2 regions of the Denitraticella aggregata genome follow, and region 2 is predicted to be linked to the other one. Evidence: predicted binding sites of a transcription regulator. Region 2 holds the regulator's gene; the other holds the start of a gene.
What was found. Region 2 encodes FNR, which switches genes on or off when oxygen is low (the NO sensors DNR and NnrR bind a similar motif). Its sites were predicted from a motif close to TTGANCTAGNTCAA; they were not measured.
Positions count from the first base shown of each region.

Region 1 (15,961 bases), on a different contig from region 2:
GCTGCAGCCGGACCTGCTCGCGTCGCGCTGGACCCCCGGCGCGCTCGCGATCACGCATCTGATCACGGTCGGCTTCATGCTGATGGTCATGGTCGGCGCGCTGTTCCAGATACTGCCGGTGGTCGCCGGCGCCGCCGTTTTCCACGGGGCGCAGGTCGCGGCAGTGGTGCATGTCGCACTCAGCGGCGGAGCCGTCGCGCTGGCCTGGGGGTTGGCGACGATGTCCCCGGCGTTGCTGACATGGGCGGTGGGGCTGCTGGGCGGGGGCCTCGGCCTGTTCCTGCTGGTCGCCCTCCACGCGCTGTGGCGGGTTCCGACCGCGCAGGCGACGCCGCGCGACCTGCTGCTCGCAGTGGTCGGTCTGGCCATCGCGATCGTGCTCGGCCTGACCCTCGCGATCGTGCTGGCGCGTGGGCTGCCGCTACCGCTGTTAGAACTGCTCAAGCTGCATGTGGGCTGGGCCTGGCTCGGAGGCGCGGGCCTGCTGCTCGCAGCCACGAGCTGGATGGTCGTGCCGATGTTCCAGATCACGCCCAACTATCCGGGCGCGATGACCCGCCACTGGAGCAGGGTGATGATCGCCGCAGTGCTGGCCTGGAGCATTGCCGTGATGACCGCGCCGATGGCGGTCGAGCTCGGCTTGATGGTGGGCATGCTGCTGATCGCCGCGCTGTTCCCGGTCCTGACGCTGAAGATCCAGACGGGCACGCGGCGCTCCAAGCCGGACGGCGTGTTCCGTGCCTTCCAGTTCGGCATGCTCAGCTTCATCGCCGGCCTGATCAGTGCCGTTCCGGCCAGCCTCGGTGACCACGCGTTCTGGCCGGTCGCGTGCGGAATCCTGGTCCTGCATGGCGGTTTCGTCAGCGTGATCTCCGGCATGCTGTACAAGATCGTGCCCTTCCTGGCCTGGCTTAACCTCAACCAGGCACGCATCGGTGCCCCCAACATGAAGAAACTGCTGCCCGAGGCTCGCACCCGAAGGCAACTCCGGGTACATGCGTGCGCCACGGCCGGCCTGCTGCTGGCCGCGCTGGCCGGAACGACCTGGATCACGATGGCTGCCGCGCTGCTGGTCGTCGCCGAGTTCGTACTGCTCGGGCTCAACATCGTGCGCGTCGCGCGCGAATACCACCGGCTGTCGCACGCGCACGCAATTGCCTGAGCCGCCGCGCTCGGGCGCCGCGCACCCGCAGCGCAAACTCCGGGTCCAGCCGCCTTGCCGTGTCGATGGACTCACACCCGTCCGGACTCGCACCCGTCCGGACGTACGCACGAACGAACGAAAGATGTTGACCTTCGTCAACGTTTGTTATCAAACAGTTTGACTACAATCTAATTGCGTTCGATACTTCAAACGTCGGCGCAAGACGCCGTTGCATTCCGGAGATCGATATGAACACCGACATCGGCGCACGCGTGCAGCGATTGATCGCTCGCATGGAAGTCACTGCGCAGTATCCTGGCCAGGGCAAGGTGCTGTTCGTGGACCTCGAGCATCGCAGCGTGCGCAGCGCCTACCTGCCGATGGACATCGTGCGCCACTTCCTGGGCGGGCGCGGCGCCAACATGGTGCTGCTGTACAACCTGCTCGCAGACGGCCTATCGCCGCTCGACCCGGATGTGCCGCTGATCTTCGGCGTGGGCATGCTGACCACGACGCTGCCGTCCGCGACCCGCGGCAACTTCACCAGTTGCTCGCCGGACAGCCATGCGATCCTGGACGCCAGCGGAGGCGACTATTTTCCTGCCTTCCTGAAGCGCAACGGTTACGATCATCTGGTGCTGTACGGGCGCAATGCGCAGTGGACGCTGCTCGAGATCGACGCCGACCAGGTGCGCTTCCGCGATGCGACGCCCTATGTCGGCCTGGACAACATCGCGTTCGGCGCCGCGATCGAGCGCGACTTCGACTGCAAGGAGCGTGAGACCATGGCGATGGCGCGGATCACGTCGGCCGGCGAGAACCAGGTGCTGTGCAGCGGCATCATGGGTGGGCCCAAGGCGATCTGGGCGCGCGGCGGCGGCGGTGCGAAAATGGGATCTCTGCACCTGAAGGCCATCGTCGTGCGCGGCAAGGGCCGGCAGATCCCGGTGTCCAAGGATTACAAGCTGGGCGGCAAGGCGATCGGCCAGAAGATCCTGTCCACCAGCGTGATCCAGAATGCGCTGAAGCAGGTCGGCACCCCCTTCCTGTACAAGCCCAGCCGAACGCTGGGCGCGATCGGCACCCGCAACAACCAGGAAACCACCTGGTACGACACGCTCGACGCCGACAACTTCGATCCGTATCGACCCGGCATGGATGGCTGCTACCTGTGCCCGGTGCAATGCCGCGCGATGAACGATCTCACCCCTGACGGGAAGAGCGGATGGGGCACTGCGGCGCTGAAGGGGTTGGCCGGTAACGCCAGCTACGACAAGGCCCAGACCGAGATCGAACACCATCGGGAAAAGACCTACAAGGGCATCCGCGGCGACGGCCGATTCGACCAGTACGATCACGGCGACGGCCCGGAGTACGTGACCGTCGGCAAGTTCGGGCCGAACCTGGGCATCCGCGAACCCGAGCAGGTGCTGAGGCTCAACAACATCCTGAACGACCTCGGCCTGGACTCCGCCAGCACTGGCGGCGCCATCGGCTGGGCGATGGAGCTGTTCCAGCGCGGCATGCTGACCCGGCACGATACCGGGGGTCTCGACCTGAGATGGGGCAACTACGAGATCGTCGAGAAGCTGTTGTTCATGACCGCGCGGCGCGAGGGTTTCGGCAACGTGATCGCGGACTCCGGCCGCGCGGTCGAGAAAGGCCACTACCCGACCGATGCGCTGGCCTATCGCATGGCGGTCAAGGGCCTGTTCCAGTCGGACCCTCACGACGCGCGCATTCTGAAGGCGTTCGCGCTCGGCCTCGCGGTCGCCACGCGCGGCATGGATCACCTTCGCAATCGGGTCACGCTCGAGATCAATGCGCGCATCAACGACGACCCGGAATTCAAGACTGCCCTCTATGGTGGCTTCGTCGCGGCAGAACCGAACAGCTACATCGGCAAGGAGCATGCGGTTCGTCGTTGCGAGAACACGTTCGCCGTCGGGGATTCGGTGGGCATGTGCCGCTTCAATACCAAGCTGTTCAATTCGCCCAGCCTGCCCGACCTCGAGGACTTCAGCCGACAGTTGCACGAACTCGCAGGGCTGGATTTGCCAGCGGCCACGCTGGAAGCGTGCGGACGCGACATCATCGGGCTCGAGCGTCTGCTGAACTTCCGGCTCGGCCTGCGCGCAGCCGACGACACGCTGCCTGCACGCTGGTTCGAGGAGCCGATCCAGGTCGGGCCGTTCAAGGGCGAGAAGATCGACCGGGAGCAGTTCGAAGCCTTGAAGTCACGCTTCTACGCGGTCACCGGACTGGACCGCGACGGTCTTCCGACCCCGGACTGGCACGCCCGGCTCGCACAGGTGGTCACGGGTTTCGCGGTCAGCGTCAGGCTGCCGGGCAGCCCGGCACGCGTCGTGGTGCTGGATGAACCGGTGCGGAGCGTGGCCGAACTGCGCGATGCGCTCGCACTGCGGCTCGGCGCCGATGCCGACGCCGAAGGCCTGAGCGACCGCTCGGTGAACGTCGCGATCGATGGCTGCATGGTGATGTCGGGCGAAGCGAGCGCCGCAGTTCACAACGGCAGCGAAGTCGTGCTGGTCCCGGCGCTGGCCGGCGGCTGAACGGGAACCCCTGCCGCAGCCATCCACGGGCTTGGCGGCTTTCAGTCCGGAATCACCTGCAGACGGTCATCCACATAGCACTGCAGCACGTTGCTGATCGCGAACAATGTGCCACTCGATGCGGACGGACAGCCGCCACATGCACCTTTGTAGCGCACCGTCAGCGTGAAATCCTGAAGTCGCAGGATGTCCAGCCCGCCGCCGTCCCTGTCGAGGAACGGCCGGATGTGTTCGTCCAGAATCTGGTTCACGCGCATCAGCAGTTCGGCATCGTCGGTCTCGGTCTCGACCGCTGCATCCGGGTCCGACCGCGCCGCGGCGTGCATAGACCCGTCCGATCCCTGGGCCGACACGATATCGATGACCCGCTTCGGCTTCCAGGCTTCGATGCGGTCGATGACTTCGCCTTCGATGTCGTCCCATTCGGTGGTGAGCTTGCGCGTGACCGTGATGAACTCGCCGGTGCAATAGACCTCGGCCACGCCCGGCACCGAGAGAAGGCGCTCCCCGAGTTCGTCCGCAGTGCCGAGCCCGGCACGGAAATGTTTCGGCGCCCCCGAATGGAGCGGCTCATCGAGCATGAACTTCGATGCGAACGGATTCGGTGTGGGATGCACCGCAGTGACCTTTGCCATGACCGGGACTCCCGACTGGTGTTTCGACATACTAATTTGCGTTTACGTTAACGTCAATTATTTGCTTGCCGATGTGGGTATGGTTTCAGGGCGACTCGATGGATGAATCCATCGCCTCGCCCTGATGACACGGTCCGTCGATCGCTCGCGACCCGCGGCACAGGCAGACCGGCGGGATCGTCACCCTCGTCACAGCCTGTCCGGTGCGCGCAGCTCTTGCTCAGTCTCGCTTGCGTCGATCTGCATGCGCTTGCGCCTCGACATCGTGCGCAACGCATCCGTCTGCGCGGCATCGATCTCGCGCAGGATCTCGCGGATGTCCTGCATCTGCCGCTCGAGCAGGCGCCGTCGCTCGTCGAGCAGTTCGACAAAATGTGACAGTTGCGCCCCCTCGTCTGACGCGCTGTCATACAGGTCGAACAGTTCGCGCGTGTCGTTCAGCGAAAAACCGAGCCGCTTGCCTCGCAGAATCAGGCCGAGACGCACACGATCACGCCTGCTGTACACCCGCCGGTTGCCACGGCGTTTGGGCGTGAGCAAGCCTTCCGCTTCGTAGTGACGAATCGCGCGCGTCGTGATCTCAAACTCCTCGGCCAGATCGGAGATCGTAAAGGTCGTCGGGCCGGGCGCCGGCCGCTTCGCTGGCCTGACCTCGATCGAATTGCTTGTCATCATCCACTCCGGATCGGCCCGGTCGGGCCCGCTTTCCATGGGGCCGCAGATCGACTGCAGACAGTCGAGTGCAGAGGCACCCTCTCCTTCTTCGTGACAAGGGGTGCTCAAGCGGAATGATATTGGCGCATACGTGCACGTCAAGACAAATTTTCGACGATGCGGATCTGCCGGTGCCGCGCGGCGACCGACGATGCGGCGATGCGGAGGCGGGCAGCCCTGCGGATCAGACCCGCTCGATGACCATCGCGATGCCTTGTCCGACGCCGATGCACATGGTGGCCAGCCCGTAACGTCCGCCGCCGGCCTCGAGCTGACGCATCGCGGTCAGGACCAGCCGCGCGCCGGACGCACCCAGCGGATGACCGAGCGCGATGGCGCCGCCGTTCGGATTGACCTGGGCCGCGTCGTCGGGCAGGCCGAGCTGGCGCGTGACCGCCAGCGCCTGCGCGGCAAAGGCCTCGTTGAGCTCGATGACGTCCATCTGCGCCAGATCGAACCCCGTCTGCGCGAGCACCTTGCGCGTGGCCGGCGCCGGGCCGATGCCCATGATGCGCGGCTCGACGCCGACGGTGGCCATGCCGACGATGCGCGCGCGCGGCGTGAGCCCGTGACGCGCGGCGGCGGCCTCGTTCGCGAGCAGCAGCGCGACTGCGCCGTCGTTGGTGCCGGAGGCATTGCCGGCGGTGACCGAACCATCCGGCCGGACGACGCCCTTCAGTCTGGCGAGCGCCTCGAGCGAGGTCTCGCGCGGGTGCTCGTCCGCCTCCACCCGAACCGGTTCGCCCTTGCGCTGCGCAATCTCGACGGTCAGCAACTCGCCATCGAAGAATCCGCGCGCCTTCGCGGCCGCATAGCGTTGCTGGCTGCGCAGCGCGAACGCGTCCTGGTCGGCGCGCGCGATGCCGAAATCGGTCGCGACGTTCTCGGCGGTCTCCGGCATCGAGTCGGTACCGTACTTCCCCTTCATCAGCGGATTCACGAAACGCCAGCCTATCGTCGTGTCCTGCACCTGCACGCTGCGCGAAAACGCGGCGTCGGCCTTCAGCATCACGAAAGGCGCACGGCTCATGCTCTCGACCCCGCCGGCGATCATCAGCGAAGTCTCGCCCGCGCGGATCGCGCGTGCGGCCGTGCCGACCGCATCCATGCTGGAGCCGCACAGGCGGTTGATCGTCGAGCCCGGTACGTCGATCGGAAGACCCGCCAGCAGGCCGGCCATGCGCGCGACATCGCGGTTGTCCTCACCCGCCTGATTGGCGCACCCGTAGTAGATGTCCTCGAGCGCGGCCCAATCCACCCCTGGGTTGCGCTCGATCAGGGCTCTGATCGGCAGCGCCGCCAGATCGTCGGTACGCACACCCGACAAGGACCCGCCGTATCGGCCGATCGGGGTTCTGATGCCGTCACAGATGTATGCCTGGATCACGCTTCGTCTCCTGTGTGATATCGCCGCCTGCGGTCACGCGGTCAGCTCAGCGACTGCCGCATCGCGTTTCTTTCCTCGAGCGAGGGAATCGCTCAGTCCGTTCAGCCCGTTGAGCACGATCTGTGTGACCACCGGTGCCATGTCGGCGTAAGACAGCGGTCCGCCCACGCGCAACCACGTAAAGGTCCAGTTGATCATGCCGAACAGAATCATCGCCACGGCCTTGTCCAGGCGCTTCTTCTTCAGACCGGGCTCGACCGCCTCGATCACCTCGGCAAAGACGGCTACCACCCTGCGCTCCTTGGTCAGCACGATGTCGCGCTGTTCATCCTGCAGGAATTTCACATCCTGCACGAGCACCACATGCTGGCTCTGACTGTGCTCGTATTCCTCCATGAAGCCGGCGATCAACGCCTCCAGCTGCGCCCGCGGCGCCAGCCCGCGAACCTCCACCCCGGTTACGATCGCGAGCAGCTGGTCGATGTAGCTGTCCGCGATATCGAACAGGATGTGATCCTTGTCCCGGTAGTAGTGATAGAGCAGGGGCTTGGAAACCCCGCAGGCCTTGGCAAGTTCCGCCATCGACGCGTTGTGGTAACCCTTGTCGGCGAACAGTTGCGCCGCCGCCTGCAGAATTGCGGCCCGCTGCACCTCGAATGTCGCTGCCTTGCCTCTCGCCATGAATCCCTAACGCTCCATCAGGTTGAACGACCCGGTGCCCCGGCCACGCACTCAACGATCGTCGAAGCTGATCACGACCCGCTCGGTCAGCGGATGCGCCTGGCAGGTCAGCACATAGCCTGCATCGATATCCGGCTGTTCTAGCGTGAAGTTCTTGTCCATGCGCACCTGTCCTTCCAGAAGCTTGGCCCGGCAAGTCGAGCACACCCCGCCCTTGCACGAAAACGGCAGATCCATTCCGGCGCGCAGCGCGACGTCCAGAATCGACGGATCCTCAGCCCGGAATTCCATGTCGCGCCTGAGTCCGTCCGCGATGATGGTGATATGCGCCTGCGGGGCATCGCCGGGCTCGACATGGTGGGCCGGGCCGCTGTCCGGCACGCCGAAGCGCTCGAGATGGATATTCTCGGACGGCACGCCCCCGGCGAGCAATCCTGCCTCGACCTCGTCGATCATCTCACCCGGCCCGCACACAAAGGCTGCGTCGATGTCAGCGGCCGGAATCAGGGTCTCCAGAAAGCTCGCGACCCGGTCCCTGTCCAGACGACCGTTGAACAGCGGAACCTCCTGCTCCTCGCGGGAGAACAGGTTGTACATCACGAAGCGGGACAGGTAACGGTTCTTGATGTCCTCGAGCACCTCGCCGAACATCACGCTCGCCTGGCGGCGGTTGCCATACACCAGCGTGAAACGGCTCTTCGGCTCGGCGCGCAGCGTGGTCTTGATCAGGGACAGGATGGGCGTGATACCACTGCCGGCCGCGAAGGCGACATAGTGCTTCTCGTTGGTCGCATCGAGCGGCGTGTGGAATCGACCTTCCGGCGTCATCACTTCGAGCACCTGACCCGCCTCGATTGCGTCGTTGGCCCAGCCGGAAAAGCGACCGCCCGGGATCTTCTTGATCGCCACGCGCAGTTCGCCGTCATCCACACCGGCACAGATCGAATACGACCGGCGCAACTCCTCGCCATCGAGTTCGACCTTCAGGTTGACATGCTGGCCCTGGACGAAGCGGTAGTCCTCGGCCAGTTCGGCCGGCACGTCGAAGCGCAGACTGATCGCGTCGGCGGTTTCGCGCCGGACCTCTGCGACCTTGAGGGAATGGAATCGGGGCGTCATTGAAGGTCTCCACTGCCGCGCCTGGCGGCGGCTCAGATCGGTTTGAAATATTCGAAGGGCTCGAGGCAGTTCTTGCAGCGCCAGGTCGACTTGCACGCGGTCGAGCCGAACTCGGACAGACGCTCGGTATCGGTGGACCCGCAACGCGGGCAAGCCAGCTGCCGATGCATGAAGCGAATCGTCTGGACCGACGTCGCGGTGCTGCGCTCGCCCGGCGGCACGATGCCGTAGACACGCAGCTTCTCACGCGCTTCCGGCGCGATCCAGTCGGTGGTCCAGGCCGGTGCAAGCCGGGTCGAGACCTCGACGCGCCCGGCGCCCGCCGCCACCAGCGCATCGCGTATGCTGTCGGCGATGACCTCGGTGGCCGGACAGCCGGAATAGGTCGGCGTCACGACGACCTGCAGCCCGTCGTCGGTCAGCGCCACGTCACGCACGATGCCGAGCTCGGTGACCGAGATCACCGGGATCTCGGGATCGGGGACCGTCTCGAGCACCTTCCAGGCCTGCTCACGCGTCAACATGCTCGTGCTCCACAGTGTGCGCACGCGTCGCCACGCACTTGCCGCCGTAGGGGCGACGCAACCGAAGCGCCGACACAGGAAGCGGGTCGTGCTTCGAATGGCGTTCGCGCAGTCGGTCGGCCCACGGGTCGCCTCACCACTGCGCGCCGGGATAGGTGCGCTGCATGTACTGCATCGTCGCGAGCAGGTGGCCCATGTGTTCCGAGTGCCGGCCGAACTTGCCGTAGGACCTGAACGGTATGCGCGCCGGCACGATCAGCGTCGCCTCGTTCAGCACCGGCACCACGACCGCTTCCCAGGCCTGCTCGAGCGAACTCCAGGCCGGGCCGACGCCGGCAGCAGCGATCGCGTCGTCGGTCGGGGTCGCGGCGAAGAACTCGGCGGTGTAGGGCCACAGATAGTCCAGCGCCGCCTGGCTGCGCGCATGCGACTCGTCGGTGCCGTCACCGAGGCGGATCACCCAGTCGCCGGAATGCTGCTGATGGTAACGCGCCTCCTTCAGGCTTTTGGCTGCAATGGCCGCCAGCCCGCCGTCGCCCGACCCGGACAGGCGCGTCCACAGCAAGACCTGGAAACTGCTGAACAGGAAGTTGCGCACAGCGGTGCGCGCGAAATCCTCGTTCGGAAGTTCACACAGCGTGAAGTTGCGGTAGTGCTGCTCGGTGCGGAGAAAGGCGAGCTGGTCCTCGTCACGCCCCTCGCCCTCGAGGCTGCCCACATGGGTCAGCAGCATGCGCGCCTGTCCGATCAGGTCCAGCGCCATGTTCGCCAGTGCCATGTCCTCCTCGAGAACCGGCGCATGGCCGCACCATTCGGACAGCCGCTGACCGAGGATCAGCGTGTTGTCGCCGATGCGCAGTACGTATTCGATGTGTTCCTGCTTCGATGCCATTTATCGTCTCCGGGGACAACCTGGCGCGACCGGCGGCCCAGCGCCGCTGATCCGCCCGGGCGTCCGCCTCACATGTGGTTCACTTCATCCGGCAACTGGTAGAAAGTCGGATGGCGGTAAATCTTGTCCTCGGCCGGGTCGAACAGCTCCGGTTTCGCGTCCGGATCGGATGCGACGATGTCGGAGGCTTTCACCACCCAGATGCTCACGCCCTCCATGCGGCGGGTATAGACATCGCGTGCGACCTGCAACGCCATGCGCGAATCGGGTGCATGTACGCTGCCGCAATGCTTGTGGTCCAGCCCGTTACGACTGCGGATGAAGACCTCCCACAGCGGCCATTCCTTGCGTTCCATGTTCCTTGTCTCCTTGCCACCAGCGGTGGCGCTAATCACTCCTCCCCCTTCAAGGGGGAGGTGGGGAGGGGGATGGGTCCAGCTAACGGCTCACGCCGCCTGCTTGTCCCGCGCCGCCTGCTTGGCGGCATAGGCCAGCGCGGCCTCGCGAACCCACGCACCGTTGTCCCAGGCCTTGCCGCGCGCGGTGATGCGATCGACGTTGCACTGTCCATGGCCCTTGACCACGTTCCAGAACTCGTCCCAGTCGATCGCGCCGAAATCGTAATGGCCGCGTTCCGCATTCCACTTCAGATCCGGATCGGGCAAGGTGACGCCCAGAACCTCGGCCTGCTTGACGGTCGCATCGACGAACTTCTGGCGCAGGTCGTCGTTGGAGATGCGCTTGATGCCCCAGCGCGCCGATTCGACATGGATGCTGTCCCGGTCATGCGGCCCGAACATCATGATCGACGGCCACCACCAGCGGTTCACCGCATCCTGCACCATCTCGCGCTGCTCGGGCGTGCCCTTCATCAGCTGCAGCAGCGCGTCGTAGCCCTGGCGCTGGTGGAAAGACTCCTCCTTGCACACCCGGATCATCGCGCGGGCGTAGGGACCGTACGAACACTTGCACAGCGGGATCTGGTTCATGATCGCCGCGCCATCGACCAGCCAGCCGATCACGCCGATGTCGGCCCAGGTCAGGGTCGGATAGTTGAAGATCGAGCTGTACTTTGCCTGACCGGACAGCAGCGCCTCGGTCAGCTCGTCGCGCGACACGCCCAGCGTCTCGGCGGCCGCATACAGGTACAGACCATGGCCGCCCTCGTCTTGCACCTTCGCCAGCAGGATCGCCTTGCGTTTCAGACTGGGCGCGCGGGTGATCCAGTTGCCTTCCGGCAGCATGCCAACGATCTCCGAATGGGCATGCTGGCTGATCTGACGGACCAGCGTCTTGCGGTACTTCTCCGGCATCCAGTCCTTGGGTTCGATGAACTGGCCCGCGTCTATCTTGGCATTGAACTCGGCCTCGTAGGCCGCGTTCTCGACCGCACGCGGCCTGCGGTCGTCACCGTCATTCTGGGGAATGTCGAGCGCTTGGGTATACATGCCTGCCTGCTCCTTTGTCACTTGCTGCGCGAACGGAACACCCGCCGCGAATGAGTCGGAAATCCGACCGGTAAGGTCCGATCAGTCCTTGGGCCTGCGATCCACGACCCGCCTGGCCTTGCCGATCGTGACCCGCTCGATCGAGAACGGTTCGCCGACCAGCACCTTGGCGGATACCCCGATCAGACTCTTGATGTGGTGCGTCAATTCCCTGGCCAGTGCTTCCTTGTGCTCCGGATGACGCCCGACGTTGGCTTCCGGGTTGATCTCGACCCTGACCGTCAGCGTGTCCATGTGCCCCTGCTTGTCCACCTCGAGCAGATAGTGCGGCGCCAGCTTGGGCATCTTGCAGATCAACTCCTCGATCTGGGTCGGGAACACGTTCACGCCGCGAATGATCAGCATGTCGTCTGAACGCCCGGTGATCTTGGCCATGCGGCGCATGCTGCGCGCGGTCGGCGGCAACAGACGGGTCAGATCGCGCGTGCGATAGCGGATCACCGGCATCGCCTCCTTGGTCAGCGACGTGAACACCAGCTCGCCCTCCGAACCGTCGGGCAGCACCTCGCCGGTGGCCGGATCGATGATCTCGGGGTAGAAGTGGTCCTCCCAGACCACCGGGCCGTCCTTGGTCTCGATGCACTCGTTCGCGACGCCTGGCCCCATCACCTCGGACAGGCCGTAGATGTCGACCGCATCCATGCCGGAGCGGGCCTCCATCGCGACCCGCATCGCCGGCGTCCAGGGTTCTGCGCCGAAGATGCCGATCTTCAGCGAGGTTTCGCGCGGATCGATGCCCATGCGCTCCATCTCGTCCAGGATGGTCAGCATGTAGGAAGGTGTCACCATGATGATGTCCGGACGGAAGTCCTGGATGATCTGGATCTGCTTCTCGGTCTGGCCGCCGGACATCGGCACGACCGTGCAGCCCAGCTTCTCGGCACCGTAATGCGCGCCCAGGCCACCGGTGAACAAGCCATAGCCATAGGACACATGCACCATGTCTCCGGCACGTCCGCCCGAGGCCCGGATCGAACGCGCGACCACGGTCGCCCAGGTGTCGATGTCCTTCAGCGTGTAGCCCACCACGGTGGGTTTGCCGGTGGTGCCGGACGATGCATGGACCCGCGCCACTTTTTCGCGCGGCACCGCGAACAGGCCGAACGGGTAGTTGTCGCGCAGCTCGTGCTTGGTCGTGAAGGGAAACTTCGCCAGATCCTCGAGCGACTTCAGGTCGTCCGGATGAACGCCCTTGTCGTCGAAGGCCTTGCGGTAATGCGGCACGTTGTCGTACGCATGGCGCAGGCTCCATTGCATGCGCTGCAGTTGCAGGGCCCGCAGTTCGTCCTGGCTGGCCGTTTCGATCGGTTCGAGTTCGCCGGCAAGCGGCTTCTTCGATGTCATTATGTGGTCTCCTCCACCTTCGAATTCATGGGTTCGAGGTCTTTCGCCCCGGTTTCATCGCCTCCGCATGGCGGAAGCGCAAAGCTGGTCAAACAGGCCATTGTCCTACAACTCCACCACCGCACGCCCCTTCAGGCGATACGACTTGCCGCGCATCACGGCGACCAGTTCAGCTTTCTGGTTGGTCACGACGATGTCGTAGACGCCGGTCCGGCCCGCCACGAACACTTCCCGCGCCTCGGCCGTCAGCACATCGCCGGGGCGACCCGGTGCCATGAAATCCACGCTGATGCCGGACGCGACGGTCTGCTCGTTGTAGCTGTTGCACGACACCGCGAACGCGGTATCCGCGAGCGTGGTGATCAGCCCGCCATGGCAGATCCGGAAGCCATTGAGCATGTCCTCGCGCACCGTCATCGACACCTTCGCATAGCCGGGGCCCACGGCATCGAAACTGAAGCCCAGACCCCGCGAGGCCTGATCCTTCTCGACCATGTCGTCGCGCACCCGCTCCGACAGCGTCTGAGGGTCCAGACCGGACGTCAGATCACGAAAACCCGCTTCACTCATGAAAGGATGCTCCGCTGATGGATAGTCGCTGCAACAGCGGGGAGACGCGATAACGCTCCTCGCCATAGTGGTCGCGCATGTGTGCGAGCACCGTCACGACGAACGCCGCACCGAGTTCGTCCGCCCAGGCCAGCGGGCCCTTGGGATAATTGGTGCCGAAGCGCATCGCGGTATCGATGTCGGCCGCCGAACCGATGCCGGCGAGCACCGCGTCCGCGCCCTCGTTGGCCAGCATCGCGACGGTACGCAGCGCGACCATGCCCGCGACATCATCGATCCGTCCGATCGCCACGCCGGCCTTCTGCAGCGTGCCGACCGCGGACGCCCACGCGCCGGGCCCGCATTGATCGGCGCGCACCAGCGTCAGCCGCGGGGTCGTGGCGAAGTCCAGACACAGGTCGAACAGGATCAGGTCCGGAACGCCCTCGTCGGCAGCCCGGCGAGTGGCACTGCGACCATCGCTGAGCGCAACGCGCGCGTCGCCGATCTCCAGCCAACCATGCACTGCGCCGGCTGCCGGCCGACTCGCGTCGACGCGTCGAACCGTCATGCCGCCGGCCTCGAGACGCCCGATCAACGCTGCGGCCACACCCAGGTCGCCGACCACCGAAACCACGGCCTCGGCAGGTAAGACGGCCTCGACCCGCGCGGCCGGCCTGTCCGCACCCTCGCGATAATCGTAGAAGCCCCGCCCGCTCTTGCGCCCGAGACGTCCGGCCAGAACCAGTTCCTGCTGGATCAGGCTGGGGGTGAAGCGACGATCGCCGAAATACGCATCAAACACCGACTTGGTGACCGCGAAATTCACGTCGTGCCCGATCAGATCCATCAGTTCGAACGGTCCCATCGGAAAACCGCAGCCCTCACGCAGCGCCGCATCCAGCGTGGCCGGGTCGCCCCCCCCTTCGGCCAGCACCCGTTGCGCCTCGGCGTAGAAGGGTCGTGCGACACGATTGACGATGAAGCCAGGCGTGGACCTGGCATGGACCGCCACCTTGCCCCAGGCCGTGGCGGTGGAATGAAGCGTCTCGGCGATCGACGGATCGGTGGCCAGGCCGGACACGATCTCGACCAGCTTCATGCGCGGCGCCGGGTTGAAGAAATGCATGCCGGCCAATCGCTCGGGACGTGCGAGCGCGGCCCCCATCGCGGTGATCGACAATGACGAAGTATTGGTGGCCAGGATCGCATCTTCGCCGAGCAGGACCTCGAGCTCAATGAAGAGGCTTTGCTTGATGTCCAGGTTCTCGACGATGGCCTCGATCGCGAGCGCGGCACCCCGCGCTTCGGTGAGTGACGTGATGCCGGTGACCCGGTCCAGCGCGGCATCTGCATCGCGCTGCGACATCCTGCCCTTGCCCGCCAGGAAGTTCAGATCCTTCGCGATGCCTGCGAGACCGCGCTCGATCGCGTCGGCCTGCATGTCGAACAGATAGACCCGATGCCCGGCGACCGCCGCGACATGGGCGATGCCACTCCCCATCGCGCCTGCGCCGATGACCAGAACCTCATTGTCGCAAGACAGCGCCGGCATGCGTCAATCTCCCCTGAACTGCGGCGTGCGTTTTGCCATGAAGGCGGCCACGCCTTCGCGATAATCGTTGGAGCGACCGCACACCGTCATCATGTTGCGCTCCAGCTCGAGTTGCTGTTCGAAGTCGTGTGTGGAACTCGCCCAGATGGCTTTCTTGGTCTGCGCGAAGCCGAAGGTCGGACCTTTCGCGAGCTGCGCGGCAAGCTGGGTGACGGTCGGCATCAGCGCGTCGTCGTCCAGGCACTTCCAGATCAGGCCCCATTGCTCGGCCTGCTCGGCCGACAGCTTGTCACCGAGCAGCGCCAGCCCCATCGCACGCGCCGGACCGACCAGACGCGGCAGGATCCAGGATCCGCCCGTGTCGGGAATCAGACCCAGCTTGGAGAAGGACTGGATGAAGCTCGCGGAACGGGCGGCGAACACGAGGTCGCACGCCAGTGCGACATTGGCCCCCGCGCCCGCAGCCACGCCGTTGACCGCCGCGATGACCGGCAACTCCAGCGCACGCAGCGTCATCACCAGCGGCTTGTAGTTCTTCTCGATCGAGGCCCCCAGATCGAGCGGCGCATCGCCCGGTGCGACGGCCCGGTCCGACAGATCCTGTCCCGCACAGAAACCCCGCCCGGCACCGGTCAGGAGCAGCACACGCACCGAACCATCCCGACGACCGGATTTCACCGCGTCCAGGGCCGAACGAACCTCCTCGTGCATGCGGTCGGTAAAACTGTTCAACCTGTCAGGGCGATTCAGCGTCAGCGTCGCGACTGCGTCGACGACCTCGAAGCGGATGGTTTCGAACTCCGTGCTCATGTCTCCTCCGATCAGACCCGGATCCTTGCTCTCGCAGCGAGCGATGGCCGGTAGCACCCTCGGCCGTTGCCACGTTTCCGTGCAAGAATCGCATTCTTTTGTATTTTTTTCCGAGTTCAAGCGCAAGCTTGTCTAGTATGCGCTCACCCGGCAGCCGATTAAACCAGAATTTCCGATGAAAGACATGATGTTTGACCGACCGGTCAATCAATAGTAATCTTGATCCAGATCAAAAAACAAGTGTTTTTTTGTTGACTGCACGCTGCTTGCGACACCCCGGCAGCACTGCGCTGCCGGCGCAAGCGAGACCACCCATGAATTCGGAGGAGACGATGACCCACCCGCTGTTCGAAAAACACCAGACCACCCTGGAATCCGCCATCGATGCGATCCATACGCGCGGCTTCTGGACACGGTTTCCCGAGATGCCCAGCCCCAAGATCTATGGTGAGACGGCCAATGACGATGGCAGGAAGGCGGTCGAAGCCTGCTTCGGTTCGGACTTCACGCTCGACCAACCCGGTCA
Region 1 is NZ_JBLLNL010000001.1:150,980-166,940, reverse strand. Features, by position in the region: gene ACKVEX_RS00825 (hypothetical protein) at 1-1,162, shown strand, start outside; gene ACKVEX_RS00820 (aldehyde ferredoxin oxidoreductase C-terminal domain-containing protein) at 1,393-3,717, shown strand; gene ACKVEX_RS00815 (NifU family protein) at 3,759-4,352, opposite strand; gene ACKVEX_RS00810 (MerR family transcriptional regulator) at 4,542-5,027, opposite strand; gene pcaF (3-oxoadipyl-CoA thiolase) at 5,251-6,453, opposite strand; gene ACKVEX_RS00800 (TetR/AcrR family transcriptional regulator) at 6,487-7,134, opposite strand; gene paaE (1,2-phenylacetyl-CoA epoxidase subunit PaaE) at 7,186-8,253, opposite strand; gene paaD (1,2-phenylacetyl-CoA epoxidase subunit PaaD) at 8,286-8,777, opposite strand; gene paaC (1,2-phenylacetyl-CoA epoxidase subunit PaaC) at 8,911-9,669, opposite strand; gene paaB (1,2-phenylacetyl-CoA epoxidase subunit PaaB) at 9,738-10,025, opposite strand; gene paaA (1,2-phenylacetyl-CoA epoxidase subunit PaaA) at 10,116-11,117, opposite strand; gene paaK (phenylacetate--CoA ligase PaaK) at 11,199-12,521, opposite strand; gene paaI (hydroxyphenylacetyl-CoA thioesterase PaaI) at 12,627-13,091, opposite strand; gene paaH (3-hydroxyacyl-CoA dehydrogenase PaaH) at 13,084-14,625, opposite strand; gene paaG (2-(1,2-epoxy-1,2-dihydrophenyl)acetyl-CoA isomerase PaaG) at 14,629-15,435, opposite strand; gene paaN (phenylacetic acid degradation protein PaaN) at 15,768-15,961, shown strand, end outside.
Region 1: the regulator FNR is predicted to act here: its motif matches at 1,290-1,303, upstream of ACKVEX_RS00820 (aldehyde ferredoxin oxidoreductase C-terminal domain-containing protein).

Region 2 (15,961 bases):
GGCGGGGGTGGGCATGGCCGGCAGTTCGCTGCTGGTGGTGCTCAATGCGCTGCGTCTGCAGACCAGAACCGGGGGCAACCACCGATGATGGGCCTGTATCTGCTGATTCCGTTGTCCGTCTTGCTGGTGTTCATCATCGGCGTCATCTTCTGGTGGTCGGTCCGGTCCGGTCAGTACGACGACATGGAGGGGCCGGCCTATCGCCTGCTGATGGATGATCGCGACGCGCCGGCGCGCAGTGCCGCCGTGGCGGAGCCTGCGGATGCCGCCGAGTCGTGCGCGAGCGAGGTCGAGGTCGCCAGTGAGGTCGAGGCACAGGATGATCCGCCTCCGGAGCATCACGACGGACTGAAAAAATGAAGCCTGCTCGTTCCCGAATCCGCATCGTTACGGTTTGTTGACCTAGGTCAACACTGGCATGACGGCCGCTCGGCATACTTCGTCCGTCGTTCTGAAAGCTCGCGCGAAACACTTCGCCGCGGCTTCCGGGGCGCGGGATTATTGTCTCTCTGTTGGGGTTGGGGGTGCGTTTTGGACGCACCCTTTTTTTTCGTCCTCGAGCGGATCGATTTTTGTCCGAAATCCGCATCAGTCCTTGGGCTTCGCCCCCTGCTGCAATACAATATTGACCTACGTCAAATTGGGTATTCCTGTAAGGCGTATTCTTCAGGCCGGCGGTCCGTGTCGTGCAGCGGGGACCTTTGAAATTCGGCAAGAAAAAGACTTTCAATCGAAGAGGTGACTCACATGCAATCGCAAGCGACTTACAACTACAAAGTCGTTCGCCAGTTCGCCATCATGACGGTGGTGTGGGGAATCGTGGGCATGCTGGTCGGCGTGATCATCGCCGCTCAACTTGTCTGGCCCGCACTCAATCTGAGCGACATCGGCGAATGGTTCCATTTCGGGAGGTTGCGCCCGCTGCATACCAACGCGGTGATCTTCGCGTTTGGCGGTTGTGCGTTGTTTGCGACATCGTATTTCGTGGTGCAGCGAACCTGTCACACCACGCTGTTCGCGCCGAAACTGGCGGCCTTCACCTTCTGGGGCTGGCAGCTCATCATCGTGCTGGCGGCGATCACGCTGCCGCTCGGCTTCACGTCCGGCAAGGAATATGCCGAACTCGAGTGGCCGATCGACATCCTGATCGCGGTGGTGTGGGTTTCCTATGCGATCGTGTTCTTTGGCACGATCGCCAAGCGCAAGGTCTCGCACATCTATGTCGCGAACTGGTTCTTCGGTGCCTTCATACTGACCGTCGCGCTGCTGCACATCGTCAATAGCGCCGCCGTCCCGGTTTCCGGCTGGAAGGCCTACTCGGCCTATGCCGGCACGCAGGACGCGATGATCCAGTGGTGGTATGGTCACAACGCGGTGGGCTTCTTCCTGACCGCAGGCTTCCTCGGCATCATGTACTACTTCGTGCCGAAGCAGGCCGAGCGTCCGGTGTATTCCTACCGGCTGTCAGTGGTGCACTTCTGGGCGCTGATCTTCACCTACATGTGGGCGGGTCCGCACCACTTGCACTACACCGCGTTGCCGGACTGGACCCAGTCCGTCGGCATGATCTTCTCGCTGATCCTGCTCGCGCCGTCCTGGGGCGGAATGATCAACGGCATCATGACGCTGTCGGGTGCGTGGCACAAACTGCGCACCGACCCGATCCTGAAGTTCCTGATCGTGTCGCTGTCCTTCTACGGCATGTCGACCTTCGAGGGCCCGATGATGTCGATCAAGACGGTCAATGCGCTGTCGCACTACACCGACTGGACCGTGGGTCATGTCCACTCCGGTGCGCTGGGCTGGGTCGCGATGATTTCGATCGGTGCCGTGTATTACCTGCTGCCGCGCATGTACGGCAAGACCGAGATGTACTCGGTGAAGCTGATCACGACCCATTTCTGGATCGCGACCATCGGCATCGTGCTCTACATCGCGTCGATGTGGATCGCGGGGGTCATGCAGGGCCTGATGTGGCGTGCGACCAACCCGGACGGCACGCTGACCTATGCGTTCATCGAGAGCGTCAAGGCGAGCTATCCGTTCTGGACCATCCGACTGGTCGGCGGCATCCTGTTCCTGAGTGGCATGCTCATCATGTTCTACAACATGGTGAAGACGATTGCCGGTGAGAAGGCGTACGAAGCGCCTGTGCTTGCGCCCCAACCCGCGCACGCTTAAGCGGAGAAGATGACATGGCAAAATTGAAACATGACATGATCGAGAAGAGCGTCGGCCTGATGATCGTGCTGACGCTCCTGACGGTGAGTGTCGGGGGTCTGGTCGAGATCGTGCCGCTGTTCTTCCAGAAGTCGACGACGCAGGCGATCGACCGCCAGGGCAATCCGCTGGACATCAAGCCGTACCCGGCGCTGCAACTCACCGGACGCGACATCTATGTGCGCGAAGGCTGCTACAACTGCCATTCGCAGATGATTCGTCCGTTCCGGGCCGAGACCGAACGTTACGGTCATTATTCGGTTGCGGGAGAGTTCATCTACGATCGACCGTTCCAGTGGGGCTCCAAGCGCACCGGTCCGGACCTGCATCGGGTGGGTGGTCGTTACTCGGACGAATGGCATCGGGTGCACCTGATCAATCCGCGTGACCTGGTGCCCGAGTCCAACATGCCTGCCTTCCCGTGGTTGCAGCGTCCGATCCGTTCGATCGACATGGATACGATCGAGACCAAGATGACGCGCCTGCGCATGCTCGGCCACCCGTACAGCGACGAGGAGATCGCCGGAGCACGGGCTGCGCTGGAAGGCAAGACCGAGATCGAGGCGCTGATCGCGTATCTGCAGGGACTCGGCACCGCCCTGTCTAATTTCAAGTAACGCAAAACGGAGTAGCGTCGTGGATGTGAACGACTTCAGGGTATTGACGACGGTTCTGGGGTTCCTGTGCTTCGTGGGGATCTGCATCTGGGCCTACAGCAAACACGCGAAGTCGGGGTTCGACGAGGCGGCGCAACTCCCCTTTACCGACGATGATCTGCCGCCCCGTGGTTCGGGACGGCAATCCAAGGAAGGATAAGAAAATGGCTGACTTCGTTAGCGGCTTCTGGAACGTCTACGTGATGGGCCTGGTGGCCTTGAGCCTGTTGTTCTGTCTGTTCGTGCTGATGTCGAACAACAAGCGGGAGAGCGGGCCGGTCGAACTGCATGGTCACGTGTGGGACGAGAACCTGGCCGAGTACAACAATCCGCTTCCGCGGTGGTGGTTGTACCTGTTCTGGATTACGTTGATTTTCGGTGTGATCTATCTCGCGTTGTATCCCGGGTTCGGTAATATGAAAGGCGTGCTGGGCTGGTCCTCGGTCGGGCAGTACGAAGCCGAGCAGAACGCCGCCAACGAGCGCTATGGTCCGATCTTCGCCAAGTACAGCCAAATGGACGTGCCTGCCGTTGCGGCCGATCCGGAGGCTCGGGACATGGGGCAGCGCCTGTTTCTGACCTACTGCGCCCAGTGCCATGGTTCGGATGCGCGCGGTGCGCGCGGTTTCCCGAATCTGGCCGATCATTCGTGGCAGTGGGGGGGCGAACCGGATGCGATCAAGGCGACCATCACCAACGGCCGCTACGGCGTGATGACGCCATTCGGTTCGGTGCTGGGTCCCGACGGCGTGCGTGACGTCGCGAACTATGTGCGCTCGCTCAATGGTCTCGCCCACGACTCGCTGCGCGCACAACGTGGCGCCGAGGCCTTTGCGACCAATTGCGTCGCGTGCCATGGTGCCGATGCACAGGGCATGACCGCGCTGGGCGCCCCGAACCTGACCGACAACGCCTGGCTGTGGGGCTCCTCCGAGGCTGCGATCATCGAAACGGTCACGCATGGCCGGATGAACCGCATGCCCGGTTTCGGTGAATTTCTGGGCGAAGACAAGGTCCACCTCCTTTCGGCATATGTTTGGGGCCTGACGAATCAGCCCGGGCGCTGAACGGGCAGATCTACAACTTGATACTCAGGTAGCACGCCTGTCCGGCTCGATCCGGACAGGCGCACAATAACAGCTTGCACGGATGCCCCGGGCCGGGCGCCCGGGGTGTTTTTACCCCGAATCTCTTTTGCGGACATCGCCGTCATGGCCGACCCGGCAGCATCGAAAGCCAGCACAGGAAACGACCAACCCTCCGATCAAGGACTCTACGCGGCGCGCAAGAAACTGCATGTGCGCTCGACCAGCGGCTACTTCGCGAACTGGCGCTGGATCATGGTCTGGGTCACCCAACTCATATACTACGGTCTGCCCTGGCTCACCTGGAACGACCGGCAGGCCGTGCTGTTTCACCTGACCGAACGCAAGTTCTATATTTTCGGTTGGGTCTTCTGGCCCCAGGATGTGTTCTATCTCGCCATCCTGCTCATCATCTCCGCCTATGCGCTGTTCTTCTTCACCGCGATCGCAGGTCGCCTGTGGTGTGGCTACGCATGTCCTCAGACGGTCTACACCGAGATCTTCATGTGGATCGAGGAGAAGATCGAGGGTGATCACAACAAGCGTCGGAAACTGAACGACGCGCCGATGGATGCGCGCAAGTTCCGGTTGCGTGCGACCAAGTTCGCAGTCTGGGGTCTGGTCGCGCTATGGACCGGCTTTACCTTCGTCGCCTATTTTTCGCCGCTGGACGAGTTGCTGCAGTCGGCGCGTACGTTGAGTTTCGGTCCCTGGGAAACCTTCTGGATCCTGTTCTACGGGGCCTTCACTTATATGTTCGCGGGCGTCATGCGCGAGCAGGTGTGCCTGTACATGTGTCCTTACGCCCGTTTCCAGGGGGTCATGTTCGATCCCGATACGCTGGTTATCACCTACGACGAGGAGCGGGGTGAGCCGCGCGGCACACGCCGCAAGGGTGTGGACCCCAAGACCGTCGGCAAGGGTGATTGCATCGACTGCGGTATCTGCGTGCAGGTCTGTCCGACCGGAATCGACATCCGCAAGGGGCTTCAGTATGAATGCATCGGCTGCGCGGCATGCATCGATGCCTGTGATCAGGTCATGGACAAGATGGACTATCCGCGCGGACTGATTCGCTATTCGACCGAGAATGCACTGAAGCAGCACTGGAGCAAGCGGGACATCCTGACCCATATCGCGCGCCCGAGGACCTTGGTCTACGGGGGACTGCTCGCGCTGATCTGTCTCGCGACCGTGTTCGGCCTGGCGACGCGCTCCGACCTGCGGGTGGACATCATCCGCGACCGGGCCACGCTGGCGCGCGAGGTCGAGAATGGGCTGATCGAGAACGTCTATCGTCTGCACGTGATCAACATGGTCGAACGAGAGCGGACGGTGCGGATTTCGGTCAGCGGTATGGACGGTGTTCGAATCGACGGTGAAGACACGGTCCGCCTGCCGGCCGCGAACACCGAGTCGGTGACGGTTCAGGTTCGCGTTCCGCCGGAGGCGGGCGTGCCCGGCTCGCACGACATCTTCTTCGAGGTCGAAGTCACCGATGGCGGGGACGCGACTTCGGTGCGCGAACAAACGACATTCATCCTGCCGCGATGACGGCAGATGCAAGAGGCGAGGCAAGCAGGCATATGCGCGACCTTCAAGGCAAACCGCCCCCCTGGTACAAGCAGCGGTGGCCGTGGATCCTGATCTCACTGCCCGCGACCTCGGTGGTGGTCGGAATGGTGTTTCTGTATCTTGCGATCACGACCTGGGATGGACTGGTGGTCGATGACTACTACCGGCAGGGCCGTGCGATAGACCGTACCCTCGCGCGCTCGGTGCATGCTGCCGAGCTCGGTCTGGTCGCCGACCTGAGCATCCGCTCCGAAAACGTGACGGTACGCCTGTCGGCCGAAGATGCGGCGTCCCTGCCCAAGGCGCTGATCGTCACGATCGCGCATCCTACCCGTGGCGGTCAGGATCAGATCCTGCGACTCGACGCGAGTGGCGGTGTTTTCTCGGGGCCGGTCGCTCCGCTGACGACCGGTCGCTGGATCATTCAGCTCGAGGACGAATCGCGCACCTGGCGCTTGAACGGAGCGGTCTACATCCCGACAGAGACCGAAAAGCGCATTCTTCCTTACGAGTCCTGACAGTGCAGGGCCCGCAAAAAACAGTTCGACCCTACCGGCAATGAACGCGGACGGTGGGCGAAGTCGCGATCGGGTTCATGGTTTAGGAGTGCAGGGAATGATGAAATGGATTCAGGTGCTGTGGCCGTCGTTTCTGGTCGCAGGCATTGCGGAGATGCTGTTCTTCACCATCATCAATCCGCGGGAACTCTACCTGTTCGGTGATCCGGTCGAATACTCGCAGATCGCGACCTATTCGATCGGCTTCTTCGGTTTCTGGCTGGTTTGCGCGGCGTCGAGCCTGATGACGATCTGGCTGCAGCGCCAGCCTGACGAAATCAATCGCGAAACGCCGAACTGAAGCCGGCTGCCGATCCAATGCGCAGGCTGCGCGAGGCTCGAAGCCAAGCGCAAGTGCCTCGGTCGCGTGCGGCTGATCGGACAGAGGCGGATGGACGGATCGGTGCAGCCAGACGGACGTCGTAACCCCTTAAGAACGTCTTGTCCGGGTCAACGATAGATCAGCACCGGAATCTTCGAATGGGTCAGCACCTTCTGAGTTTCGCTGCCGAGCAGCAGTCCGGCGATGCCGCGACGACCGTGTGAGGCCATGAAGATCAGGTCGCAACCATGCCGGTCGGCAGCGTCGATGATCGCTTCATAGGGCACCTCATTGACCGCGGTGTCGATGTCGGCGACGACGCCGACATCGTCGGCAGCGGCCTTGGCCTTGTCCAGGATCTTCTTTGCTTCCCGTTCGGCCGATTTAGCGAACTGTTCCGGCGTGGTCGGGTCGATCAGCGCGCCCTCGCCGTAGATCGGCATCGGAAAATCGGGCTGCGCATAAAAGAAGGTCACGCGCGCGCCGGTCTCTTTGGCGAATGTCACCGCGCGACCTACGGCCGCATCCGACAACTGGGATCCATCGGTCGGAACAAGCAGATGTTTGAACATGATGCGTCTCCTTGCACTTTGTCTGACAGGAAGGGGGTGTCGACGTCATGATGCCAGAGTTTGCGCACTGGATGGGTAGGCCCGAGCGGGGTATGCTGGAACGGAGGCGGTCCAGAGCGCGCCTCATTCGACAGGGAGGGCGACGATGCAGATCACGTTTCATGGCGCGGCCGGAGAGGTCACCGGTTCATGCGCAAGGGTGGAGCATGGCGGTCTTGCCTTTCTCGTCGACTGCGGCATGTTCCAGGGTGGCCGCAACGCCGCATTCAAGAACTTCCGGGCGTTCGATTTCGATCTGCGCGCGATCGACTTCGTGTTGCTCACCCATGCGCACCTCGATCATTCCGGCCTGGTTCCGCGGCTGGTTTCACTCGGGTACAAGGGGTCGATTGTTGCGACCAAGGCGACTGTGGATCTGCTTCATGTGATGTTGCTCGATTCGGCCTACATCCAGGAGAAGGAGGCCGAATGGGCCAATCGGCACAGACGGTCGCGCAATACGAGGAGTCTGTCCAACGCCGCACCGCTGTACACGGTGGAGCAGGCGCGCGAAAGCCTGGCGCGTCTTCGCCGGGTGAGTTACGACGAGGACGTCGAAGTGTATTCCGGGGTTCATTGTCGGTTCCGTGACGCTGGGCACATTCTCGGATCCGCCATCATCGAAGTGGACGTGGCCACCGGAGGGCACTCCAGGCGCTTCGTGTTCTCGGGCGACATCGGCCAGAAAATGCGTCCCGTGGTACGTGACCCTGCGCCCATACGTCGTGCGGACTATCTGATCGTCGAGTCCACCTACGGCAATCGCGCGCACCGGCCGATGGCGCAGACCGAGGACGAACTGGTCACCGTGCTGCATGACACGCTGGAACGGCGCCGTGGCAATGTCGTGATACCGGCATTCGCGGTTGGCCGGACCCAGGAGGTCATCTTCGTGCTGGCCAGTCTGGTCCGACAGGGCAGGGTGAAGGGTCTCGAGATCGTCGTCGACTCGCCAATGGCATCGGCCGTGACCGAACTCACGTTGCAGCATGACGACCTGTGGGATGAGGAAACCCGTGAACTGCGTGACTGGGTTCTCGCGCATCCGGAGCAGGTCAAGCTGCGCTTCGTCCAGGACGTGGAGGAGTCGATCGCACTGAACACGCGGCGGTCGGGCCTGGTGATCATTTCGGCCAGCGGCATGTGCGACGCGGGGCGAATCAAGCATCACCTGCTCCACAACCTCGGACGCCCGGAGTGCAGCATCGTCATATGCGGTTTTCAGGCCGGCGGTACGCTCGGCAGGCGTCTGGTCGATGGCGCGCGTACGGTCACGCTGTTCGGTGATCGCGTGCCGGTCAGGGCGGCGATCCATACGATAGGGGGGCTCTCGGCGCATGCGGATCAGCGGGCCTTGCTCGAGTGGCTGGCCCATTTCGAGAAACCGCCTGAACGCACCTTCGTCGTGCATGGCGAACACGAGGCGTCGAGGGTCTTTGCCGAAGCGATCGAGTCCGAGCGGGGTTGGAACGGCGTCGAGCTCGCTGCGCCGGAGCGACTCTACCCGCTGGCGTGAAGGCAGCAGCAGGTGCGGCGGGAGGGCGTCATGAGGCGTTCACGACACCGTGATGGACTTGATTGTGGCACGACAAGGCCTGAACGGCACTCAAGGAAAGGTAATGCAAAACAGAAATTCTCGAAGTCCGCTCGACACGGTCAGTCGTGCGATGCGGCAGATGCATGATTCGGTCGAAGGAACGGTCGATCCGCTCGGCATGACTGCGCCCATCGTTCATGCGCAGCTGGCCTGGATGACCCATCCGCAGGAACTGGGGGAGCGGCTACTGGCGCTTTCGAATGATCTGTGGCGCCTGCAGAGCCATTCGATGTGGCGGATGCTCGGAAAATCGCATCCAGATCCGGTCAGGCCCAATCCGGACGACGTCCGTTTCGCGGATCCGGTGTGGACCGATCTGCCGACCTGGGATCTCGCGAAGGAGTGGTATCTCGCGATCACGCACAATGTGCAGGACATGCTGTACGACACGCCGGGGCTGTCAAGCAAGGAGCGTCGCCGGGCGGCGTTCTGGTGGCGAAAGTGGCTGAACGCGGTGTCTCCGACCAATTTTTTCTGGACCAACCCGATCGCGATCCGCAAGGCGATGGAATCCAACGGCGAATCGGTGCGCCAGGGTTTCAGGAACATGCTCGACGACATGCGCGCGGGTGACGTGCGGATGACCGATCCGGAGGATTTCAAGGTCGGCGAGAACCTGGCGACCACACCTGGTGCGGTGGTGTTTCGCAATGACCTGCTCGAGGTCATCCACTATGCGCCGACCCTACCCAAGGTGCATGCGGAACCTGTGGTGATCGTCACGCCCTGGATCAACAAGTTCTACATCCTGGACCTGACCCCGAAGAAGAGCATGATTCGCTATCTGCTCGACCAGGGGCTGGATGTGTTCATCACCAGTTGGAAGAATCCGGACGAATCCCTGCGCGACGTCGGTTTCGACGATTATCTGATGCGCGGCGTGCACGCGACCGTGGATGTTGCGCGCAATTTCACCGGGGCGGCGCGGGTGCATGCGGTCGGCTACTGCATCGGCGGCACCGCACTGGCCATGTACATGGCCTGGGCCAATCGCGAATTCGACGAGGAACACGTTCCGGTGGCCGACCTCACGCTGCTGACGACGCTGGTCGATTTCCACAAACCGGGGGATATCGAAGTGTTCGTCGATGATGCGAGCATCCGCTTCATCATCGGCAACATGGCGCGCAAGGGTTGCCTCGATGGCAGGGAGATGGCGTGGTCGTTCCGCCTGTTGCGCTCGAACACTCTGATCTGGCACTACGTCGTGCATGGTTGGCTGTATGGAGAATCGCCGCCGCCGTTCGACGTCCTGTTCTGGAACATGGACACCACGCGCATGCCCTACGCGATGCATGCGTGGTATCTGCGCGCACTCTATCTGGAGAACCGACTCATCGAAAAGGATGGGCTGCGCCTGGCCGGACAGCCCCTGGATCTGTCGCGCATCACGCAGCCCGTCTATGCGGTTGCGGCTGAGGACGATCACATCGCGCCGTGGAAGCAGGCCTATCGCATCAATAATCACGCCACCGGACCCAAGCGCTTCGTGCTGTCGAGTTCGGGGCATATCTTCGGCATCGTGAATCCACCGGTCGATCCACCGAAGCGCAAATACTGGGTGGCCGACGCGCACCGCTCCGACCCGGCCGACAGCTGGCGCAGTCAGGCTACGGAGCATGACGGATCATGGTGGGAAGACTGGATGCAATGGCTCAAGCCGCGCTGCGGTGAGTGGGTGGATGCGCGTCCGGTCAGCCGTCGCGGGTTTCCCCGGCTGGCCGATGCGCCGGGGGCTTACGTGCTCGAACGGTGACCCGTTGCGCCCGCACCGAATGCTGCGGATCCCGGCGCCGTGCGCTTGACTGGCGTCAATGACCCGTTCTGGTCGGTTGCGCACAATCGGCTCGGCAAGGAAGGCCGGCGGCCCGGTGGTCAGCCCTGATGTCGAGCGAGTCGATCGGGCGCAAGCAAGGTGATGTCCTTGCCCTGTACCCTGATCAGGCCGGCGTCGGACAGGTCGTGAAAGATCCGGGACAAGGTTTCTGGCGTGAGGTTGAGGCGGGACGCCAGGACCTGCTTGCTGGTGGGCAACTGGATGCGTGGAGTGGCGCTGTGGTCGTTGTCGTCATGTTGTTGCAGCAGGTAACCGATCACTCGCTGGGTGCTCGAGCGCAGCGAGTAGGCTTCGACGTCCTTGACCATGCCGTGCAGACGGACCGCCATGCCGGCCAGCAGCCTGCGGGCGAAGTCGGGGTCCTGATCGATCAGTTCGGACACGACGTTCTGACCGATGTGCAACAGATTGGACGCGACCAGCGCCTCGGCGAACACCGGGTAGGGGCGATTCATCAGCATCACGGCCTCACCGAAAGTCTGCATCGGACCGACGACCTCGACGACCTTCTCGTTGCCCTGGGCGGACGAGACGCCGAGCTTGATCTGGCCGGTCACGACCAGATAGAAGCCGTGGGCCGGGTCGCCGCGTTGGAAAAGGAGTTCACCCTTGTCGAGCTTGCGCTCGCGGGTGAAACGGGCGACGTTGCCGACATCCGCTTCGCTCAGGCCACTGAACAGCGGCACCTGCATTAACAGCGCGGACAGATCCTGGTTTGGACTGGACATTGAGAACCCCCTGCATAGGCCGAGCATTCTAACGCCACTGATCCCGGTCCTGCATGCGGCGGGTGCAACAGACGGAACGCAGGGATGTTTGATAACACGGCCTGAACGATGGAGAATCGCGATCCTGACCGACGGCCGGCGCGTCTCGTATTCGCCGCCCTGGTTTTTTCACGACAGCGACAGCGGATTCGCCGAAGATGATTTACTACACGATCAAGAATCTGCATGTCACTATGGTGGTGCTCAGCGCGATGGGGTTCGCGTTACGCGGCTGGTGGATGTTTTCCGGGTCTCCACTGTTACGTCACCGTGCGACCCGGCTCCTGCCGCATGTCGTCGACAGCATGCTGCTCGGAAGTGCGATCGTGCTGGCCATGATGATTTCGCAGTATCCTTTCGCTGCCAACTGGGTGACGGCCAAGGTGGGGGGGCTGATCGCTTACATCCTGTTGGGAACGATCGCGCTGAAGCGGGGCCGCACGCGTCGGCAGCGTATGCTTGCCTGGTGCGCCGCTGCGTCGGTCTATGCCTGGATCGTGTCGGTCGCGCTGTCCAAGAACGCGACCGGGTTTTTTGCTTTGTGAGGAATGTTTCATGACTGAATCGCTCGTTCCGGTGTCCCCCGGATTCGAGGCGCCGCTCGAGATGCTGGAGACCTGCCATGAGCGTCTGCATGCGCAACTCGGCACGCTGGACCGGCTGGCCAGATGGTTGCCCGAGCATGGTGCCGACCAGCTGGCGCGCAGGGCGGCGGCGGCCATCATCCGCTATTTCGATGTTGCCGCGGTCAACCATCACATGGATGAGGAGCTGGATCTGATTCCTTTGCTGCGACAGCGGGTGGATACCGACAGGCGCTTTCCGCTGGAGTCGCTGATCGAATGGATACTCGAGGATCATCAGCGCATGTTCGCCGCGTGGGATGTGATGCGCGCCAAGCTCGAGCGGGTGTCGAAAGGCGAGGTCGTCGATCTGACGCTCGACGAAGTGCATGCCTTCACCGAACGCTATGCGCTGCACACCGAACGGGAAGAGGGCGAACTGTTTCCCTATGCGCGGGCGCTGCTGACCGCGGAGGATCTTGCGCGTATTGGCCAGTCGATGACCAACCGACGTCGTCAGCCATCTTGCTGACAGCTCGCGGCCCGGGGTGTGGCACGCGCGTCAGCGACCGCCGACCGGGTGCTGGATGAGTTTTCTGAGTTTGTCCTGTGCGACGATGCGGATATGCTTCTGCTGTACCGCAATGATGCCCTCGTCCTGGAAGCGGGAGAAGGCGCGAGACACGGTTTCGAGCTTCAGGCCGAGGTAGGAGCCGATCTCGTCCCGGGTCATGCGCAGATGAAACTCGGCGGCGGAAAAACCGCGTGCGGTGAAGCGCTGTGACAGATTCAGCAGGAAGGCCGCCAGTCGCTCCTCGGCGCGCATCGAACCGAGCAGCATCATCACGCCGTGGTCACGCACGATTTCGCGGCTCATGACCCTGTGGAACTGGTGTTGCAGCCCCTCGATCTCGCGCGACAGTGCCTCGAGCTTGTCGTACGCGATGACACACACTTCACTGTCTTCGAGCGCGACCGCGTTGCACGAGTGTGCCTCGGTGCTGATTCCGTCCAGCCCGAGCATCTCGCCGGTCATCTGGAAGCCGGTGACCTGCTCGCGACCGTCCTCGAGCACTACGTCGGTCTTGAACCAGCCGATACGGATCGCGTAGATTGCCTCGAACGGGTCGCCTGCACGGTACAGGTGTTGCTGGCGCTTGACCTTGCGGCGCGTTCCGACCAGTTCATCCAGCCGGTGGATCTCGTGCTCGGTCATGCCGAAGGGCAGGCACAGTTCGAGCAGGTTGCATTGCGAGCAGGCTGACTTGATGTCGGCGGCTGTAATCGGCACGGTCGCCTTCATTTGCACGATCTGAACACTCCGTTCGTGGACGGGCGATAATGGGGTCCATTGATCCAGGTCAAACCCCTGCCTCCCGATTTTTGCGATCGTTAGCCATTCCTATAAAGGTCAAGTACATGAACACTCAACCCGATCTGGTCTTCGATCAGCAACTCATCCGCCGATTCGACGTCAATGGCCCACGCTACACGTCCTATCCCACAGCGGACCGCTTCGTCGAGGCGTTCGATGCGCGCGCGTTGCAGGACTGGCTGGCCAAAAGAGCGATCGGCGGTACCAGCCGGCCGTTGTCATTATACTTCCACATCCCCTTCTGTAACACGATCTGCTATTACTGCGCCTGCAACAAGATCATCACCAAGGATCATGGCCGTTCGGCGAAGTACCTGAAGTACCTGGACCAGGAGATCGGCATGCAGGCGGAGCACCTCGGCGGAAGCCGGCAGGTGACTCAGCTCCATCTGGGCGGAGGCACGCCCACCTTCCTGTCCCATGACGAAATGCGTCAGTTGATGGATTCGGTCCGGTCACGTTTCCATCTCGTGCCGAACGGGGAGTATTCGATCGAGGTCGATCCGCGCAAGGTCGATTTCGACACGGTCAAGCTGCTCGCCGATCTGGGTTTCAACCGCATGAGTGTCGGCGTACAGGACTTCAATCACGACGTGCAGGTCGCGGTCAATCGCGTGCAGAGCATCGACGAGACGCGTCTGGTGATGGAGTCGGCGCGTGCCACCGGCTTCAAGTCGATCAGCATGGATCTCATCTACGGGCTGCCGAAGCAGAACGTGATCAGCTTCAATCGAACGCTCGAAAGCGTGCTCGAACTGTCGCCCGACCGGATCTCGCTCTACAGCTACGCGCATCTGCCGGGTCTGTTCAAGCCGCAGCGGCGGATCAGCTCGATCGAGTTGCCCACCGGGGACACCAAGCTCCAGATCCTGCAGCTTGCGATTCGCCGTCTGACCGAGGCGGGCTATGTGTATATCGGCATGGATCACTTCGCCAGGCCGGACGACGAACTGACGGTCGCGCAGCGTCAGGGGCGTCTGCATCGCAATTTCCAGGGTTATTCCACGCAGGCCGAATGCGACCTGCTCGCGTTCGGCGTGTCCGCGATCGGCAAGATCGGCCCGGTCTATGCGCAGAACGTTAAGACGTTGGACGAGTACTACGACGCGCTCGATCGCAACGAACTCCCGGTCTTGCGCGGCGTAGAGCTGACCGCCGACGATCTGTTGCGGCGCTCGATCATCCAGGCGCTGATGTGTCAGTTCGAGCTTTCGATCGAATCGATCGAGATCGCCCATCTGATCAAGTTCGACGAGTATTTTGCCGAGGAACTGGGCGATCTGCGGGAAATGCAGAAGGCCGGCCTGGTCGAGGTCGACGATGAATGCATCACGGTGCTGCCGGCCGGACGCCTGCTGGTCCGCGGGATCGCGATGGTGTTCGATCGTTATCTGCGCGTGGATCGGGAGCGTGCGCGCTATTCCAAGGTCATCTGATCGGACGGTGCCGATCGACGCCGTGAATCGATCCGCAAGACCGGCCCATGCTCTGGCTGGCGCGGCGGTGTAAGATCTCGGGTCCGGGACGGTTTCTACGTCCGGCATCGATCAACTCAACACGGCCTGCGCCACCCCGCCCGAATGCCTGAAACCGGCTACATCGCTTTCTTCCTCATCGGACTGCTCGGCGGGACGCACTGTGTCAGCATGTGCGGCGGCATCGTGGGCGCGCTGTCGGTACAGGCACCGGTGCGCATGCCCGGTCAGTCCGCGCCGCAGTGGCCGATCCACCTCGCGTACAACATTGGACGGATCACGACCTACGTGATGATGGGCGCGGTAATGGGCGCGATCGGGACCGCCGGCCTGCTGTTCAACGACGTGCTGCCGGTGCAGATGACGCTCTACGTGCTCGCCAATCTGATGTTGATCGCGCTCGGACTCTACCTCACCGGATTCACGCAGCTTCTGGCGCCGGTCGAACGCGCCGGCCACAATGTATGGCGGCGCATCCAGCCGCTGACCCGCCGTTTCCTGCCGGCACGCCATGTCGGCCAGGCCTTGCCGCTCGGACTGCTGTGGGGGTTTCTGCCCTGCGGGCTGGTCTACAGTGTGCTGACGACCGCATTGCTGACCGGTTCGGCAACACGTGGTGCCGGCATGATGCTCGCCTTCGGGCTCGGCACGCTGCCCAACCTTATGCTGGCAGGACTGCTTTTCAAGCGGTTCAGAGACATCACGCGCAACACGCGGGTGCGTTTCGCTGCAGGGATGCTGGTACTCGGCTTCGGTCTGTTCGGGCTCTATCATGCCCCTACGCTGGGCGGGCTTCTTTGGAGTGGTGTGGTGTGTGAGGTATGATCCCCGCCACGGGGCAATGACCGGTTTCATTCGATTGGAGTGTGCTTCCATGACAGAAGTGACGATCAAGGTTTCGGGCGTGAGCTGTGGTGGCTGTGTCCGCAATGTGACCGGTGTGCTCAAGGCCCTTCCAGGAGTGACCGATGCCGAGGTTTCGCTGGATGACGGCGTGGCGAAGGTTTCCTACGATCCGGGCAGTGTCACCGTGGACGATCTGCGCCAGGCCGTGACCGACGCCGGGTTCGACTCGCAGGAGTGACAGGAGACCCGATCTCGCTCCGCATTGCCCACAGGAGCGAGCCATTCAGCGTTCCAGACGGAACATGATCGGCACCTGCACCCAGCTGTCTGCCGCCTTGCCGCCCTCCCGGGCGGGTTCGAACCGCCATTTTTGAACCGTCTCCCGCGCCGCTCGGTCAAGCCGTTGATGTCCGCTGCTGCGTGCGATCTCGATCGTGGTCGGACGCCCGTCCGACATGACCCGAACGCGCAGCAC
Region 2 is NZ_JBLLNL010000013.1:41,000-56,960, reverse strand. Features, by position in the region: gene ACKVEX_RS14380 (heavy metal translocating P-type ATPase) at 1-88, shown strand, start outside; gene ccoS (cbb3-type cytochrome oxidase assembly protein CcoS) at 85-360, shown strand; gene ccoN (cytochrome-c oxidase, cbb3-type subunit I) at 748-2,181, shown strand; gene ccoO (cytochrome-c oxidase, cbb3-type subunit II) at 2,196-2,837, shown strand; gene ACKVEX_RS14360 (cbb3-type cytochrome oxidase subunit 3) at 2,857-3,036, shown strand; gene ccoP (cytochrome-c oxidase, cbb3-type subunit III) at 3,041-3,943, shown strand; gene ccoG (cytochrome c oxidase accessory protein CcoG) at 4,088-5,515, shown strand; gene ACKVEX_RS14345 (FixH family protein) at 5,548-6,054, shown strand; gene ACKVEX_RS14340 (hypothetical protein) at 6,152-6,394, shown strand; gene ACKVEX_RS14335 (universal stress protein) at 6,544-6,987, opposite strand; gene ACKVEX_RS14330 (MBL fold metallo-hydrolase RNA specificity domain-containing protein) at 7,133-8,542, shown strand; gene ACKVEX_RS14325 (PHA/PHB synthase family protein) at 8,694-10,379, shown strand; gene ACKVEX_RS14320 (Crp/Fnr family transcriptional regulator) at 10,499-11,188, opposite strand; gene ACKVEX_RS14315 (SirB2 family protein) at 11,389-11,772, shown strand; gene ACKVEX_RS14310 (hemerythrin domain-containing protein) at 11,783-12,322, shown strand; gene fnr (fumarate/nitrate reduction transcriptional regulator Fnr) at 12,353-13,093, opposite strand; gene hemN (oxygen-independent coproporphyrinogen III oxidase) at 13,210-14,601, shown strand; gene ACKVEX_RS14295 (sulfite exporter TauE/SafE family protein) at 14,746-15,465, shown strand; gene ACKVEX_RS14290 (heavy-metal-associated domain-containing protein) at 15,515-15,724, shown strand; gene ACKVEX_RS14285 (energy transducer TonB) at 15,770-15,961, opposite strand, start outside.